One region of the Kosakonia sp. MUSA4 genome, then DNA from elsewhere that is predicted to be linked to it. Evidence: predicted binding sites of a transcription regulator. Region 1 holds the regulator's gene; each other region holds the start of a gene.
What was found. The regulator sigma-54, encoded in region 1, starts transcription at its own class of promoters, with help from an activator protein. The targets are predictions, from matches to a motif close to GTTGGCACANNTTTCGCTNT.
Positions count from the first base shown of each region.

Region 2: norV (anaerobic nitric oxide reductase flavorubredoxin) is a predicted target of sigma-54. The motif match lies at 2,445-2,464, and genes of this name have one in related genera.
Region 3: hycA (formate hydrogenlyase regulator HycA) is a predicted target of sigma-54. The motif match lies at 1,902-1,921, and genes of this name have one in related genera.

Region 1 is NZ_CP025697.1:4,883,410-4,888,614, forward strand. It holds gene kdsC (3-deoxy-manno-octulosonate-8-phosphatase KdsC) at 1-445, shown strand, start outside; gene lptC (LPS export ABC transporter periplasmic protein LptC) at 442-1,017, shown strand; gene lptA (lipopolysaccharide ABC transporter substrate-binding protein LptA) at 986-1,540, shown strand; gene lptB (LPS export ABC transporter ATP-binding protein) at 1,547-2,272, shown strand; gene rpoN (RNA polymerase factor sigma-54) at 2,321-3,754, shown strand; gene hpf (ribosome hibernation promoting factor) at 3,777-4,064, shown strand; gene ptsN (PTS IIA-like nitrogen regulatory protein PtsN) at 4,146-4,637, shown strand; gene rapZ (RNase adapter RapZ) at 4,680-5,205, shown strand, end outside.
Region 2 is NZ_CP025697.1:4,167,149-4,172,353, reverse strand. It holds gene norW (NADH:flavorubredoxin reductase NorW) at 1-957, opposite strand, end outside; gene norV (anaerobic nitric oxide reductase flavorubredoxin) at 954-2,405, opposite strand; gene norR (nitric oxide reductase transcriptional regulator NorR) at 2,586-4,100, shown strand; gene gutQ (arabinose-5-phosphate isomerase GutQ) at 4,097-5,062, opposite strand; gene C0557_RS19710 (DNA-binding transcriptional repressor) at 5,055-5,205, opposite strand, start outside.
Region 3 is NZ_CP025697.1:4,197,121-4,202,325, reverse strand. It holds gene hypD (hydrogenase formation protein HypD) at 1-271, opposite strand, end outside; gene C0557_RS19885 (HypC/HybG/HupF family hydrogenase formation chaperone) at 271-543, opposite strand; gene hypB (hydrogenase nickel incorporation protein HypB) at 534-1,406, opposite strand; gene hypA (hydrogenase maturation nickel metallochaperone HypA) at 1,410-1,757, opposite strand; gene hycA (formate hydrogenlyase regulator HycA) at 1,956-2,423, shown strand; gene C0557_RS19865 (4Fe-4S dicluster domain-containing protein) at 2,519-3,127, shown strand; gene hycC (formate hydrogenlyase subunit 3) at 3,124-4,938, shown strand; gene C0557_RS19855 (respiratory chain complex I subunit 1 family protein) at 4,941-5,205, shown strand, end outside.

The sequences.
Region 1 (5,205 bases):
CATCTATATGGGCAATAATGGGGAAGAGCTAAAAGCGTTTAACGTTCGCGATGGCTACGGGATCCGCTGTGCGTTAACTTCCGGCATTGAGATCGCCATTATTACCGGTCGAAAAGCTAAACTGGTAGAAGATCGTTGTGAAACCCTGAAAATTAAGCACCTGTATCAGGGACAGTCGGATAAACTGCTGGCCTACCGTGAATTACTGGCCAGGCTGGCGCTAACGCCGGAGCAGGTTGCCTATGTGGGTGACGATTTAATTGACTGGCCAGTGATGGCCGAAATTGGTCTCAGCATTGCCGTCGCCGATGCGCATCCTTTGCTGCTCCCGCGTGCCGATTACGTCACGCGCATCAATGGAGGTCGCGGTGCAGTCCGTGAAGTGTGTGATTTGTTGCTGCTGGCGCAGGGCAAGCTGGATGAGGCCAAAGGGCAATCGATATGAGTAAAACCAGACGTTGGGTCATTATTCTACTGGCGCTGGTCGCTTTGGTACTGATTGGTATTAACCTGACCTCTCAGGATGAGTCTGAACCAACCACAACTGACGACCAGGCGCCAACCTACACCAGCAAACATACCGACACGGTGGTTTATAGCCCGGAAGGTGCGCTTAATTACCGCTTGATTGCGCAAAATGTCGAATACTACTCCGTCGATGGCGTGAGCTGGTACGCACAACCAGTGCTGACAACCTTTGATCAGAACAAAATACCGACCTGGTCGATTAAGTCAGATAAAGCGAAATTAACAAGCGACAGAATGCTTTACCTTTACGGACATGTTGAGGTCAACGCATTGACAGCAGATGCACAGCTACGAAAAATCACCACGGATAACGCCCAGATCAATCTGGTAACGCAGGATGTTACTTCCGATGATCAGGTAACATTGTACGGAACAACATTTAATTCCACCGGCCTGAAAATGCGCGGCAACTTACGCAGCAAAAACGCCGAGCTGATTGAAAAGGTTAGAAGCTCCTATGAAATTCAAAACAAACAAACTCAGCCTTAACCTGGTTCTCGCCAGTACGCTTTTTGCCGCTGCGCTTCCGGCTTTTGCCGTGACCGGTGATACCGAACAGCCGATCCATATCGACTCCGATCAGCAGTCGCTGGATATGCAGGGCAATATTGTCACCTTCACCGGCAATGTCGTGGTGACGCAGGGAACCATTAAAATCAACGCCGATAAAGTGGTGGTAACACGCCCGGGCGGCCAGCAAGGCAAAGAGATCATTGATGGTTATGGCAACCCGGCTACGTTTTATCAGATGCAGGACAACGGCAAACCGGTGAAAGGCCACGCTTCACAGATGCACTACGAGCTGGAAAAAGATTTTGTCGTGCTGACCGGTAAAGCCTATCTCGAGCAGCTGGACAGCAACATCACTGGCGACAAGATCACCTACCTGGTGAAAGAGCAGAAAATGCAGGCGTTCAGCGACAAAGGTAAACGCGTCACCACCGTACTGGTGCCGTCGCAGTTGCAGGACAAGGGCAACACCCAAACCCCGGCTCCTAAGAAGAGTAACTAATTCGTTATGGCAACATTAACTGCAAAGAATCTCGCGAAAGCCTATAAGGGCCGCCGCGTGGTTGAAGACGTCAGCCTGACCGTTAACTCTGGCGAAATTGTTGGGCTGCTTGGCCCTAACGGCGCAGGGAAAACGACCACCTTCTATATGGTGGTCGGGATTGTTCCGCGTGACGCGGGCAATATCATTATTGATGACGACGATATCAGCTTGCTGCCACTGCATGCGCGCGCGCGTCGCGGCATCGGTTATTTACCGCAGGAAGCGTCCATTTTTCGTCGTCTGAGCGTGTATGACAACCTGATGGCGGTACTTCAGATCCGTGACGATCTGACTTCCGAACAGCGCGACGATCGCGCTAACGAATTGATGGAAGAGTTCCATATTGAGCATCTGCGAGACAATATGGGGCAGTCCCTTTCCGGTGGTGAACGTCGCCGTGTTGAAATTGCGCGCGCACTGGCGGCAAATCCTAAATTTATTTTGCTGGATGAACCCTTTGCGGGCGTCGATCCTATCTCGGTTATCGACATCAAGCGCATCATTGAACACTTACGTGACAGTGGGTTAGGCGTGTTGATTACTGACCACAATGTTCGCGAAACGTTGGCGGTGTGTGAACGAGCTTATATCGTCAGCCAGGGGCATTTAATTGCTCATGGTACACCGCAGCAAATCCTTGAAGACGAACATGTTAAGCGCGTATATCTTGGGGAAGACTTCAGACTCTGATAGGGTAGAGTTTATCGAGGTATTTTGTCGGAGAGTGCTGCTCTGAATATGAAGCAAGGTTTGCAATTAAGGCTTAGCCAACAGCTAGCTATGACGCCGCAACTGCAACAGGCTATCCGTCTGTTGCAGCTGTCTACGTTAGAACTTCAGCAGGAACTTCAGCAAGCGCTGGAGAGTAACCCATTGCTGGAACAAGCCGATCTTCATGAAGAAGTGGATAGCCAACAAACCCAGGAAAATGAAGGCCTGGATACTGTAGACGCGCTCGAACAGAAAGAGATGCCCGAAGAGCTGCCGCTGGACGCCAGTTGGGATGAGATTTATACCGCTGGAACACCTTCCGGCAGCAGCCACGATTATATTGATGACGAACTGCCGATTTATCAGGGGGAAACGACACAGTCTCTTCAGGATTACCTGATGTGGCAGGTAGAGTTAACGCCGTTTTCCGATACCGATCGCGCAATCGCAACCTCTATTGTCGATGCGGTCGATGAGACCGGCTACCTTACCGTGTCGCTTGAGGATGTGCTGGAAAGCATGGGTGATGAAGAAATCGGTCTCGATGAAGTTGAAGCGGTGTTAAAGCGCGTTCAGCGTTTCGATCCGGTTGGCGTCGCTGCGCGCGATCTGCGCGACTGCCTGTTGATCCAACTTTCCCAGTTCGCGAAAGATACGCCCTGGTGCGAAGAGGCTCGCCTGATCATCAGCGATCACCTCGATCTGCTCGCTAACCACGATTTCCGCTCTCTTATGCGCGTCACGCGTCTTAAAGAAGACGTGCTGAAAGAAGCAGTAAATTTGATCCAGTCGCTAGATCCGCGCCCCGGCCAGTCGATCCAGACCGGCGAACCAGAATATGTCATTCCGGATGTGCTGGTGCGTAAGCATAACGGGCGCTGGACGGTAGAACTGAACTCCGACAGCATTCCGCGTCTGCAAATCAACCAGCACTACGCTTCAATGGGCGGCGGCGCGCGCAATGACGCCGACACCCAGTTTATCCGCAGTAATTTGCAGGAAGCGAAGTGGCTGATCAAAAGCCTTGAAAGCCGTAACGACACGCTATTGCGCGTCAGCCGCTGCATCGTTGAGCAGCAGCAGGCGTTCTTTGAACAGGGCGAAGAGTTTATGAAACCGATGGTGCTGGCGGATATCGCCCAGGCCGTCGAAATGCACGAGTCCACGATTTCCCGTGTGACAACTCAGAAGTACCTGCACAGTCCTCGCGGCATTTTTGAACTGAAGTATTTCTTCTCCAGCCATGTGAATACGGAAGGCGGCGGCGAAGCCTCGTCAACAGCCATTCGCGCGCTGGTTAAGAAATTAATCGCCGCAGAAAACCCTGCAAAACCGCTGAGCGACAGTAAGCTGACGACGCTGCTTTCCGATCAAGGAATTATGGTAGCGCGGCGTACCGTTGCGAAGTATCGAGAGTCTTTATCCATTCCGCCGTCTAACCAGCGTAAACAGCTGGTGTGACCCAACCGATAAGGAAGACACTATGCAGCTTAACATCACAGGACAAAACGTCGAGATCACTGATGCTTTACGTGAATTTGTGAACAGCAAATTTGCCAAGCTTGAGCAGTATTTCGAAAGGATTAATCAGGTCTATATTGTGTTGAAAGTGGAGAAAGTGATCCATACCTCGGATGCAACCCTGCATGTAAATGGAGGTGAGTTGCATGCCAGCGCGGAAGGACAGGATATGTACGCTGCCATCGACGGTTTGATTGATAAACTATCGCGGCAGTTGACAAAACATAAAGATAAACTGAAACAACACTAATTGTCCGGGCGTTCGTTTGGCGCGTTGCACCCTACCGTAACCCGGTAGGGTGCTTAGCTCTGACGGCGCTTAGGTGAAATTATGATGAATAACGATTCGGCTCTTCAACTGAGCAATGTCCTTAACCAGGAATGTACACGTAGCGGCGTTCACTGCCAGAGCAAAAAACGAGCGCTGGAAATCATCAGTGAACTGGCGGCAAAACAGCTCGGCCTGCCGCCACAGGTCGTTTTCGAAGCCATTCTTACGCGTGAGAAAATGGGCAGTACCGGTATTGGTAACGGTATTGCCATTCCCCACGGTAAGCTGGAAGAGGACACGCTGCGTGCCGTCGGCGTTTTTGTGCAGCTCGAAACGCCCATAGCTTTCGACGCTATCGATAATCAGCCCGTTGATCTGCTGTTTGCACTGCTGGTGCCGGCCGATCAAACCAAAACGCATCTTCATACGCTCTCGCTGGTGGCTAAACGGCTGGCGGATAAAACCATTTGTCGTCGCCTGCGCAGTGCGCAGAACGATGAAGAGCTGTATCAGATAATCACGCAGACAGAAGGCGAAAGCGACGATGCGTAACGGGAAGAACACCTTTTTTGTCGTTGTGGGGAGAAACGGTTCATGGTCCTGATGATCGTAAGTGGTCGTTCGGGTTCAGGAAAATCCGTGGCCCTGCGCGCCCTGGAAGATATGGGCTTCTATTGTGTCGATAACCTGCCGGTCGTGCTGCTGCCGCAACTGGCGCAGACGCTCGCCGATCGTCAGACCTCTGCCGCCGTCAGTATTGATGTGCGTAACATGCCGGAATCACCGGAAATTTTTGAACAGGCGATGAGCAGTCTGCCAGATGCCTTCTCGCCGCAGCTGCTGTTCCTTGATGCTGACCGCAACACGCTGATTCGGCGCTACAGCGATACGCGCCGCTTACATCCGCTCTCCAGCAAGAATTTATCGCTGGAAAGCGCTATCGATGAAGAGAGCAACCTGCTGGAGCCACTGCGTTCCCGCGCGGACCTGATTGTCGATACCTCCGAAATGTCGGTACATGAGCTGGCCGAAATGCTGCGCACCCGCCTGCTCGGCAAGCGCGAGCGCGAACTGACCATGGTCTTTGAGTCGTTCGGCTTTAAGCACGGCATCCCTATCG
Region 2 (5,205 bases), 720 kb from region 1:
CAGTGGCGTTTTTACCTTCACCAGCATGGCAGGCAGCGCCAGTTGCGCGCTGTTGCCGAGCAGGTTTTTCGCCAGCGTAATGGCGCTGAGCTGGGCGGGTTGCAGGAAAGGCAGCACCCTGCCGTTGATCTCGGCGCAGTCGCCAAGCGCATAGATCTGCGGGTTGCTGGTTTGCAGCGCCGCATTAACCACGATGCCTCGGCGGGTTTCCACCCCGGCGGCTTGTGCCAGCGACACTTCCGGCGACAGGCCTGTGGCGGCAATCACCACGTCGGCTTCTACGCAGCGTTCGTCCTCAAGCTGTGCGCAAATGCCATTTGCGCTTGCCGTCAGTTGTTGCAAACGGGAGGAGAGCAGCAGGCGCACGCCCAGCGACGTCAGGCTATGTTGCAGACGGCTGCTGACTTCTGGCGGCATCAGCGAAGGCAGAATACTGGCGGCGTTATCCAGCAGGGTGACGGTTTTCCCGGTGCGGCGAAAATCCATTGCCAGCTCGCAGCCAATCAACCCGGCACCGACAATCAGCACGCTGGCGGCATCGCGCAGCCTGTTTTCGCAGGCGCGATACTCTTGCAGGCTGTTGAGCGTCAGCATGTGCTCGCGCCCCGGCAGCGGCGGAACGAAGGCTTTTGCCCCCGTCGCCAGCACCAGTTTGTCGTACTGCCACTGTTTATCGACGCTTTTCACCACCTGCGCCTCAGCATCAATGGCGGTGATGATCGTGTGCGGGAACAGCCGCAGGTTAAACTGCTCGGCAAATTCTCCCGCCGGTTGGCGCAGCAAATCATCGGCACTTTGCGCTTCGCTGATGACATGGCTGAGATCCGGTTTGTTGTACTCATCGATGCTGTCGGCGGCAATTAACGTCAGCGGTACGGCGCTGTCGAGTTTACGGATGTTTTTCACCAGCGACCGGGCGGCGAAGCCCGATCCGATAATCACAATACCTGCGCTCATTTTGCCTCCGTTGCCAGTTCGTCAAATACCTCTTTGCCTAAGGAACATTCCGGGCAGAGGAAATTATCCGGAACCTCGCTCCACGGCGTACCTGGCGCAACATCCTGCATTGGCTCGCCTTTTGCTGGATCGTAGATCCACTGGCAGACGCTGCACTGCATGCGCGGGCCGAGTTCCGCAGCGGCGGCTGCGGCACAGGCGCAGGCTTCCTGAGCCGTTGTGGAGGCCGGTTTTACCGCTTCCGGCAAAGGAGAGAGCGCCCACTGGCGGGCGATATCGCGCCCGTGCTGGCGGCATACTTCCAGCGCGTCGATGTCCGGTCGCCATTTGGCTTTCAGGCTGACGGACATTTCAAACCCGGCATCCTGTAAGCGGGTGGAGAGACGATCTACCGCGCCGCCGCTCCAGCCATGGGAGCCAAAGGCGCTGGCGCGTTTGTTGCGAAAACGCAGGCCGGTGATCTCTTCGACCAGCCCGGCGATTTTCGGCATCATCACGTTATTCATGGTCGAGGTGCCAACCAGCACGCCTTTCGAGCGGAACACATTGGTCAAAATATCGTTTTTATCGCTGCGGGCGACATTAAAGATTTTCACCGCCACGCGCGGGTCAACTTCGTTAATGCCCTGTGCAATGGCGTCGGCCATCATGCGGGTGTTGTTGGACATGGTGTCGTAGAAAAGGGTGATGCGATCTTCCTGATAATCGGCCGCCCATTTCAGGTACAGCTCGACAATTTGCGTCGGGTTATCGCGCCATACCACGCCGTGCGAGGTGGCAATCATATCTACCGGCAGATTAAAGCCGAGGATTTCGGTGATTTTCGGCGTCACCAGGCGGCTGAACGGCGTCAGGATATTTGCGTAGTAGCGCTGGCACTGTTCGAACAGTTCCGCCTGATCCACTTCATCATTAAACAGGCGTTCGTCGCAGTAGTGCTGGCCGAAAGCGTCATTGCTGAACAGTACGGCGTCGCCGGTCATGTAGGTCATCATGCTGTCCGGCCAGTGCAGCATTGGGGTTTCAACGAAGATCAACTGTTTGCCGTTGCCGATGTCCAGCGTGTCGCCGGTTTTCACGACGTTAAAGTTCCACTCCGGGTGATGGTGATGGCCGGTGATCGAGTCGATCGCATTCGCCGTGCAGTAGATCGGCGTATGCGGGATGTGCGACATCAGCTCGGTCAGCGCACCGGCGTGATCTTCTTCGGCGTGGTTAATCACAATGTAGTCGATGCGTTGCAGATCGATCTCCGCGCTCAGGTTCTGCACAAACTCGCGGCTGAATTTGTGATCGACGGTATCGATCAGCACGTTTTTGCCTTCGCGGATCAAATAGCTGTTGTAGCTGCTGCCTTTCAGCGTTTTGTATTCAGTACCGTGAAAATCGCGCACTTCCCAGTCACGTTGCCCAACCCAATGAATGTTGTTTTTTACATGAATAGCCATATCAAATGTCCTGTACTTTTTCAGTTCGATGTATGGCTAATATCAAAGGCCGTGCCAACTTTTTATTTTATTGATTTTTAATATTTTTATTGTTTTTAATGAGAAAATAGATGTCATTATGACTATGATATTTACAGTCAATATGACACTATGCGTTGTCAAAAAGACAGTGAGGTAAGCATGAGTTTTTCGCTGAATGTGCTGGCGGGAATCGCCATTGAATTGCAGAGCGGTATCGGCCATGCGGATCGCTTCCAGCGGCTGATTGCCACGCTGCGCCAGGTGCTGGCCTGCGATGCCTCTGCGCTACTGCGTTATGAAGCACGGCAATTTATTCCGCTGGCTATCGACGGGCTGGCGCAGGACGTACTCGGCAGGCGTTTTACGCTGGAGGGGCACCCACGGCTGGAGGCGATTGCCCGCGCGGGGGATGTGGTGCGTTTTCCGGCCGACAGCGGTTTGCCCGATCCTTATGACGGGCTGATCCCCGGCCAGGAGAGCCTGAAAGTGCATGCCTGCGTCGGGCTGCCGCTGTTTGCCGGGCAGAACCTGATTGGCGCGCTGACGCTGGATGGTATGTCACCGGATCAGTTCGACAGCTTTAGCGACGAAGAGCTGCGGCTGATTGCGGCGCTGGCGGCAGGGGCGTTGAACAATGCGCTGCTGATTGAGCAACTGGAGAGCCAGAATATGCTGCCCGGCGCACCCGCCGCGTTTGAGCCGGTGGCGCGCAGCGAAATGATCGGCTTATCGCCGGGCATGGTGGCGTTGAAAAAAGAGATCGATATTGTTGCCGCGTCCGATCTTAACGTGCTGATCAGCGGCGAAACCGGCACCGGGAAAGAGCTGGTGGCTAAGGCGATTCATGAAGGTTCCGCGCGGGCAGCCAGCCCGCTGGTTTACCTCAACTGCGCGGCGTTGCCGGAAAGCGTGGCCGAGAGTGAACTGTTCGGCCACGTGAAAGGCGCCTTTACCGGGGCCATCAGCAATCGCAGCGGCAAGTTTGAGATGGCGGATAACGGCACGCTGTTTCTTGATGAGATCGGTGAATTGTCCCTCTCATTGCAGGCCAAGCTGCTGCGGGTATTGCAGTATGGCGATCTGCAACGTGTCGGCGACGATCGCAGCTTGCGCGTGGATGTGCGCGTGCTGGCGGCGACCAACCGCGATCTGCGTGAAGAGGTGCTGGCCGGGCGTTTTCGCGCCGATCTCTATCATCGACTCAGCGTGTTCCCGTTATCGGTGCCGCCGCTGCGTGAACGGGGCGACGATGTGGTGCTGCTGGCGGGTTACTTCTGCGAACAGTGCCGTTTGCGTCTGGGGCTTGGCAGAGTGGCGCTCAGCCCCGGCGCGCGTGCGCATTTACTCAGCTACGGCTGGCCGGGCAATGTGCGCGAGCTGGAACATGCCATTCACCGTGCGGTGATTCTGGCGCGCGGGACGCGCAACAGCGATGATGTGGTGCTGGAGGCGCGACATTTTGCCCTCAGCGATGAACAGACGCCGGTGGTACACACCGCGCCTGTGTTATTGGCAGGGCAGAATCTGCGCGATGCCACGGAGGATTTCCAGCGGGCGATGATTGCCCGGACGCTGGAAGAGCGCGGCGGGAACTGGGCGGCCTGCGCCCGGGCGCTGGAACTGGACGTCGCCAACCTGCACCGGCTGGCGAAACGTCTGGGGCTGAAGCGTTAAAGAATGCCTGCCTGATAAAAATCCTGCAGGTTGATGGCGCCCACCAGAATTCCCGCGTCATCCACCACCGGGGCGGCGGCGATTTTACGCTGCATCAGGCGCTCTTTGGCATCCACCGCGCGGCTGTTGGCGTCTAAGGTGATGCCGCCGCGCGTCATCGCTTCGCTGACGGCGGTGGTTAATGCGCCGCCTGCCACCAGCCAGCGGCGCAGATCGCCGTCGGTAAAGACGCCTTTAACCTGACGTTGCGCATCGCAAACGGCCACCAGACCTAAACCGGTGCGGCTTAGCTCCAGCATCGCCTCCATCACGCTGGTCGTCAGTTGTACCTGCGGGATCTGCTCCTCTTTGCGCATCAGATGATGCACTTTATTCAGCAGCCGCGCACCAAGCGCGCCTGCCGGATGGGAGCGGGCAAAATCCTCTTCGTCAAAGCCGCGCGCCTGCATCACCGACATCGCCAGCGCATCGCCCATCATCAGCGTTGTGACGGTACTGGAGGTCGGTGCCAGATGCATCGGGCAGGCTTCACGCTCAACGGAGATATCCAGCACTGCGTCGGCGGCCAGCGCCAGCGGCGAGCGCGGTTTGCCGGTCATCGCCAGCAGGGCGACGGATTTCTCCGCCAGCCGCGGCAGGATCAGATCCAACTCTTTTGCCGAACCGGAGTAGGAGATAAACAGCATCACGTCGCGGCTTTCAATCATGCCCAGATCGCCGTGCAGCGCTTCCGCCGGATGCACGAAAAAGGCTGGAGTGCCGGTGCTGGCAAAGGTGGCGGCGATTTTTTTGCCGATATGCCCCGATTTGCCGATGCCGGAAACAATCACTTTACCTTCGCACTTCAGCACCGTTTCGGCGGCGCGGACGAAAGCCTCGCCGAGCCTGTCCGGCAGACGGCTGGCTTCCTGAAGTTCCAGTAACAGGGTCTGACGCCCGGCATTAATTAACGACTCACTCATGATCTTCTCCGGCAATGATCACCTCGACGCCTTTGGCTTCCAGCGCGGCGCGAACGTCCGCCGGGATCCCGGCGTCGGTGATCAGTTTATTGACGCTTTCCAGACTACACACCACGTTCGGGCTTTTGCGGCCAAACTTGGAT
Region 3 (5,205 bases), 690 kb from region 1:
CTTCCGGATGGCTGGCGATCTCTACGCAGGTATCGATGCGCCCCATCGGTAACACGCACACCGGGCAGCCCGGCCCGTGGATAAACTCGATGTTTTCCGGCAGTAACTGGTCAAGGCCAAATTTAAAGATGGCGTGCGTATGACCGCCGCACACTTCCATAATGCGCAGCGGACGCGCGGCGGTATAGCTGAGATGAGACGCCCGTTCGCGCAGATGGGCAATCAGCTGCATCACCTGTCCCGGGGCGCGATATTCGTCGACAAAACGCATTATTTCTCCTCGCCGTAGAGCAGCGCGCCGACATCCGGCTCGACATCGAACATATTTTGCAGCGCCGCCAGAGTATCGAGCGCTTCGGCTTCGTTAATCACGCTCATGGCAAAACCGACGTGCACCAGCACCCACTGGCCGAGACGCGGCTGGCCGTGTTCATCGTGGCTGCCGACCAGGGTTAAATCGACGTCGCGCTGAATGCCGCAGACATCCACTCTGGCTTGCAGGCCGTCAATGGCGCAAATTTGCCCCGGTACGCCTATGCACATCGTTGCGTCTCCAGCCAGTCGAGCCAGGCGTCCATCCCGTCGCCTTTGGTGGCGGAAACCAGCAGGATCTCAATCTGCGGGTTCACTTCACGGGCATAAGCGATGCAGCGCTCGACGTCAAAATTGAGGTACGGCAGCAGATCCACTTTATTGAGCAGCATCAGCGAGGCGGCGGCGAACATGTGCGGATATTTCAGCGGCTTGTCTTCCCCTTCGGTCACCGACAACACCGCCACTTTATGGCGTTCGCCCAGATCGAAGCCCGCCGGGCACACCAGGTTGCCGACGTTTTCAATAAACAGAATGCCGCGATCGTCGAGCGGCAGACGCGGCGCAGCATCGGCAATCATCTGCGCATCCAGGTGGCAACCCTTGCCGGTATTCACCTGAATCGCCGGAGTACCGGTGGCGCGAATACGCGCAGCGTCGTTGACGGTTTGCTGATCCCCTTCGATCACCGCGCAGGGTACGCGCGCATTCAGGCGCTGCAGGGTTTCGGTGAGCAGAGTGGTTTTGCCGGAGCCAGGGCTGGAGACCAGGTTCAGCACCAGTTGCTGGCGGGCGGCAAAGCGGGCGCGGTTGCGGGCGGCGATCTGGTTATTTTTATCCAGGACGTCGATCTCCACTTCCAGCATCCGGCGCTGGCTCATGCCCGGCGCGTGGGTGCCGGCTTCGCCATGACCGTAATGCAAATCGCCGTTATCCGATTGGGTTGGGGCGAACTCACCGGTATTGATGCGGGTTATAGTTAGCGCAGGGCGCGCAGCAGGGGCGAACGGTGCGCTGCGAAATGCAGAGTGCGGGTTATGTTCGTCACCCTCGATATAAAGGTTACCGTCCTGACAACCACATGTTGTACACATTGTTTACTCCTCAATTTCCAGGCGCTGAATTTGCATTCCATCGTCGGCAACGATCTGCAACTGGTCGCTGTGGCATTGTGGGCAGCGGCGAACTCGCTGGGTAAGCAGCGTGACGTACTGCCGACAAGACTCGCACCAGCACTCCGCTTGTTGTTGTTCGATGTGCAGTGTACAACCTTCAGCCAGGCTGCCACGGCACACCAGATCAAAACAAAACGTTAAAGCTTCGGTTTCGACACAGGAAAATGCGCCCACTTTTAACCAGACGCCGGTGACCCGACGCGCGCCGTTCGCTGAAGCCTGTTGTTCAATAATTTCCAGCGCCCGCTGGCACAAAGTGATCTCATGCATAATCCCTCCTTATGAGTTGCCGCGTTAATGCAATAAGAGTGCCATGAGTGATTTTGACACCGTGACGATGTCGAACCTGTCGAGATGACACGTCGAAATTAACGAATATTTTTATTTATTCCTTTATTAATCAATAAATTAAATTTTGGCATGGATGATGCTTTACCGCCGTTGTTTCAATTAATCAGGTAAGCAGACATGACGATTTGGGAAATTAGCGAAAAGGCAGATTACATTGCCGGGCGACACCATCTCCTGCAGGAGGAGTGGCGCAGTTACTGTAACGCGCTGGTTCAGGGGATCACGCTGTCAAAAGCGCGCCTGCACCATGCAATAAGTTGTGCGCCAGAGCAGCAGCTCTGTTTTGAGCTGTTCGGCCATTTCATAGTCACCGTCTCGCTGACCGGCGGCTTTAACGGCCATACCCTCGAATACGCGATTGCCAATAAAGATGGCAGCGATAAGCGCTTGATTGCACAGGCGCAGCTCACCTGCGATGGCAAAGTGGACGGCGTTATCAGCACCCACGATCGCGAAAAAGTGCTGGAGCACTATCTGGAAAAAATCGCCACGGTTTACGACAGCCTGTACGCGGCGGTGGAAAACGATACCCCCATCAACCTCTCTCTTCTTGCCAGCAGCGCGCACGCGTCTGCGCTGGCCTGAGTTTGGGTGTCGAGATGTGTCGAAGTGACACGTCGTGCGACTGATTTCGTCAAAAATGACCGCCCGGACTGGGTGAATCACCTGAGGATTAGCTGGTGAACCGTTTTGTAATTGCCGACTCGGCGCTCTGTATCGGCTGCCACACCTGCGAGGCGGCCTGCGCGGAGACGCATCGCGCGTATGGCTTGCAGTCGATGCCGCGGCTGCGCGTAATGCGTAATGAACATGAATCCGCGCCGCAGCAGTGCCACCACTGCGAAGACGCGCCCTGTGCGGGTGTGTGTCCGGTAAACGCCATTAATCGCGTCGATGGCGCGGTGCAGTTAAATGAAAGCCTGTGCGTAAGCTGCAAACTGTGCGCGATTGCCTGCCCGTTTGGCGCTATCGAATTTGCCGGTAGCCGCCCGCTGGATATTCCGGCCAACGTTAACTCGCCGCTCGCGCCCGCCGCGCCGCCTGCACCTGCCCGCGTCAGTACGCTGCTGGACTGGGTGCCCGGCGTGCGGGCTATCGCCGTGAAGTGCGATCTCTGCCATTTCGATGATCAAGGCCCGGCCTGCGTGCGGATGTGTCCGACCAAGGCGCTGCATCTGGTCAATAACCTCGACATCGCCCGCGCCAGCCGTCGCAAACGCGAGCAGACCCTGAATACGGACTACGGCGATTTGTCGCTGTTTACCCAGCTTAACCGGAGTGCAAAATGACAATCCTCTCTTTGCTCAACGGCGCGGTGGCGGTGTTTATCTGCGCTGCTGCGCTGGCGTACCTGTTTACGCGGGCGAAAATTCTCAGCGGCTGGCTGGCCGGGCTTGGCGGCGCAATCGGTAGCGCTATGGCGACCGCAGCCGGGTTGTTGTCACTGCTGGGCGCCGATGCCGTTTCCGGCAACCTGACGCTGTTGCAGTACCCGTTACTGGTCACGCCGCTGCGTGCCGTGTGGGTGATCACCTTCGGCCTCTGCGGCCTGCTTATTAGCCTCTATAACATCCACTGGCACCGCCATGACGCGGTGAAAGCCAACGGGTTGTTGATCAATTTGCTGCTGGCCGCCGCGCTGTGCGCCGTCTGCGCCGCGAACCTGGGTGAGCTGGTCGTGATGAGCGAAATCATGGCGCTGAGCGCGGTGTTTCTTACCGGTTGCAGCGCTTCTGGCAAACTGTGGTTCGCCATGGGGCGACTGGGCACCGTGCTGCTTGCGCTGGCCTGCTGGTTTATCTGGCAGCGTTATCACACGCTCGATTTTGTTCAGCTTAGCGGGCAACCGCTCAGCAGCGGCGTCTGGCTGCTGGGGGTGATTGGCTTTGGTCTGCTGGCGGGGATTATTCCGCTACACGCCTGGGCGCCGCAGGCGCATGCCAGCGCGCAAGCACCAGCCGCCGCGCTCTTTTCTACCGTGGTGATGAAAGTCGGGCTGTTCGGCATTCTCAGTTTCTCCTTGCTGGGCGGCCAGCCGCCGCTGTGGTGGGGAGTTGTGCTGCTGGTATTCGGCATGATCACCGCCTTTGTCGGCGGTTTGTATGCGCTGATGGAGCACAATATTCAGCGCCTGCTGGCTTATCACACGCTGGAAAACATCGGCATCATTTTGCTCGGCCTTGGCGCGGGCGTAACCGGGCTGGCATTGCAGCAACCGGCGCTGATGGCGCTGGGGCTGGTTGGTGGTCTGTATCACCTTTTCAATCACAGCCTGTTTAAGAGCACGTTGTTTCTTGGCGCGGGCGCGCTGTGGTTTGGTACTGGCTATCGCGATATCGAAAAACTGGGCGGCATCGGCAAAAAAATGCCGCTTATTTCGCTGGCGATGCTGGTCGGGCTGATGGCGATGGCGGCGCTGCCGCCGCTCAATGGCTTTGCCGGTGAGTGGGTGATTTATCAATCCTTCTTCAGCCTGAGCGGTAGCGGCCACTTTGTCCTGCAACTGATTGGGCCGCTGCTGGCCGTTGGCCTGGCGATAACCGGTGCGCTGGCGGTGATGTGTATGGCGAAAGTCTATGGCGTCACCTTCCTTGGCGCGCCGCGCACCCCGCAGGCGGAAAACCCGCAATCCATTCCCTGGCTGATGACCGCAAGCGTGGCGGTGCTGGCGCTCTGCTGCGTTATTGGCGGCGTTGCTGCGCCGTGGCTGCTGCCGCGTCTGTATGCCGCCGTACCGCTGCCGCTGCACACCGCGAACACGGTGGTGTCGCAACCGATGATCGCGCTGCTGCTGATTGCCATGCCGATACTGCCGTTGCTGCTGATGGTGCTGTTTAAAGGCGATCGTCTGCCGTCCCGCAGCCGTGGAAGCGCCTGGGTGTGCGGCTACGATCATGAAGGTTCAATGGTGATCACCGCCCACGGTTTTGCCATGCCGGTAAAAGCCGCATTTGCCCCGGTGTTGAAGCTGCGCAAATGGCTGGAACCTACGCTGATTCTGCCCGGCTGGCGTACCGACGCGGCTCCGCTGCTGTTTCGTCGGCTGGCGCTGATTGAGCTGGCGGTGCTGGTGGTTGTGGTGATTTCCCGAGGAGCCTGATGATGAGTTTTCTGTATGCGTTATTGCAGGCGCTGGTGCTGTTTGCCTGTGCGCCGCTGCTGTCCGGTATTAGCCGCGTGGCGCGCGCCCGGCTGCACAATCGCCGCGGGCCTGGCGTGCTGCAAGAGTACCGCGATCTGTTCAAATTGCTGGGCCGCCAGAGTATTGCGCCTGCGGCATCCGGCTGGGTGTTTCGCCTGATGCCGTTTGTGATGGTGGGCGTGATGCTGACCATTGCGACGGCTTTGCCGGTGGTCACCATTAACT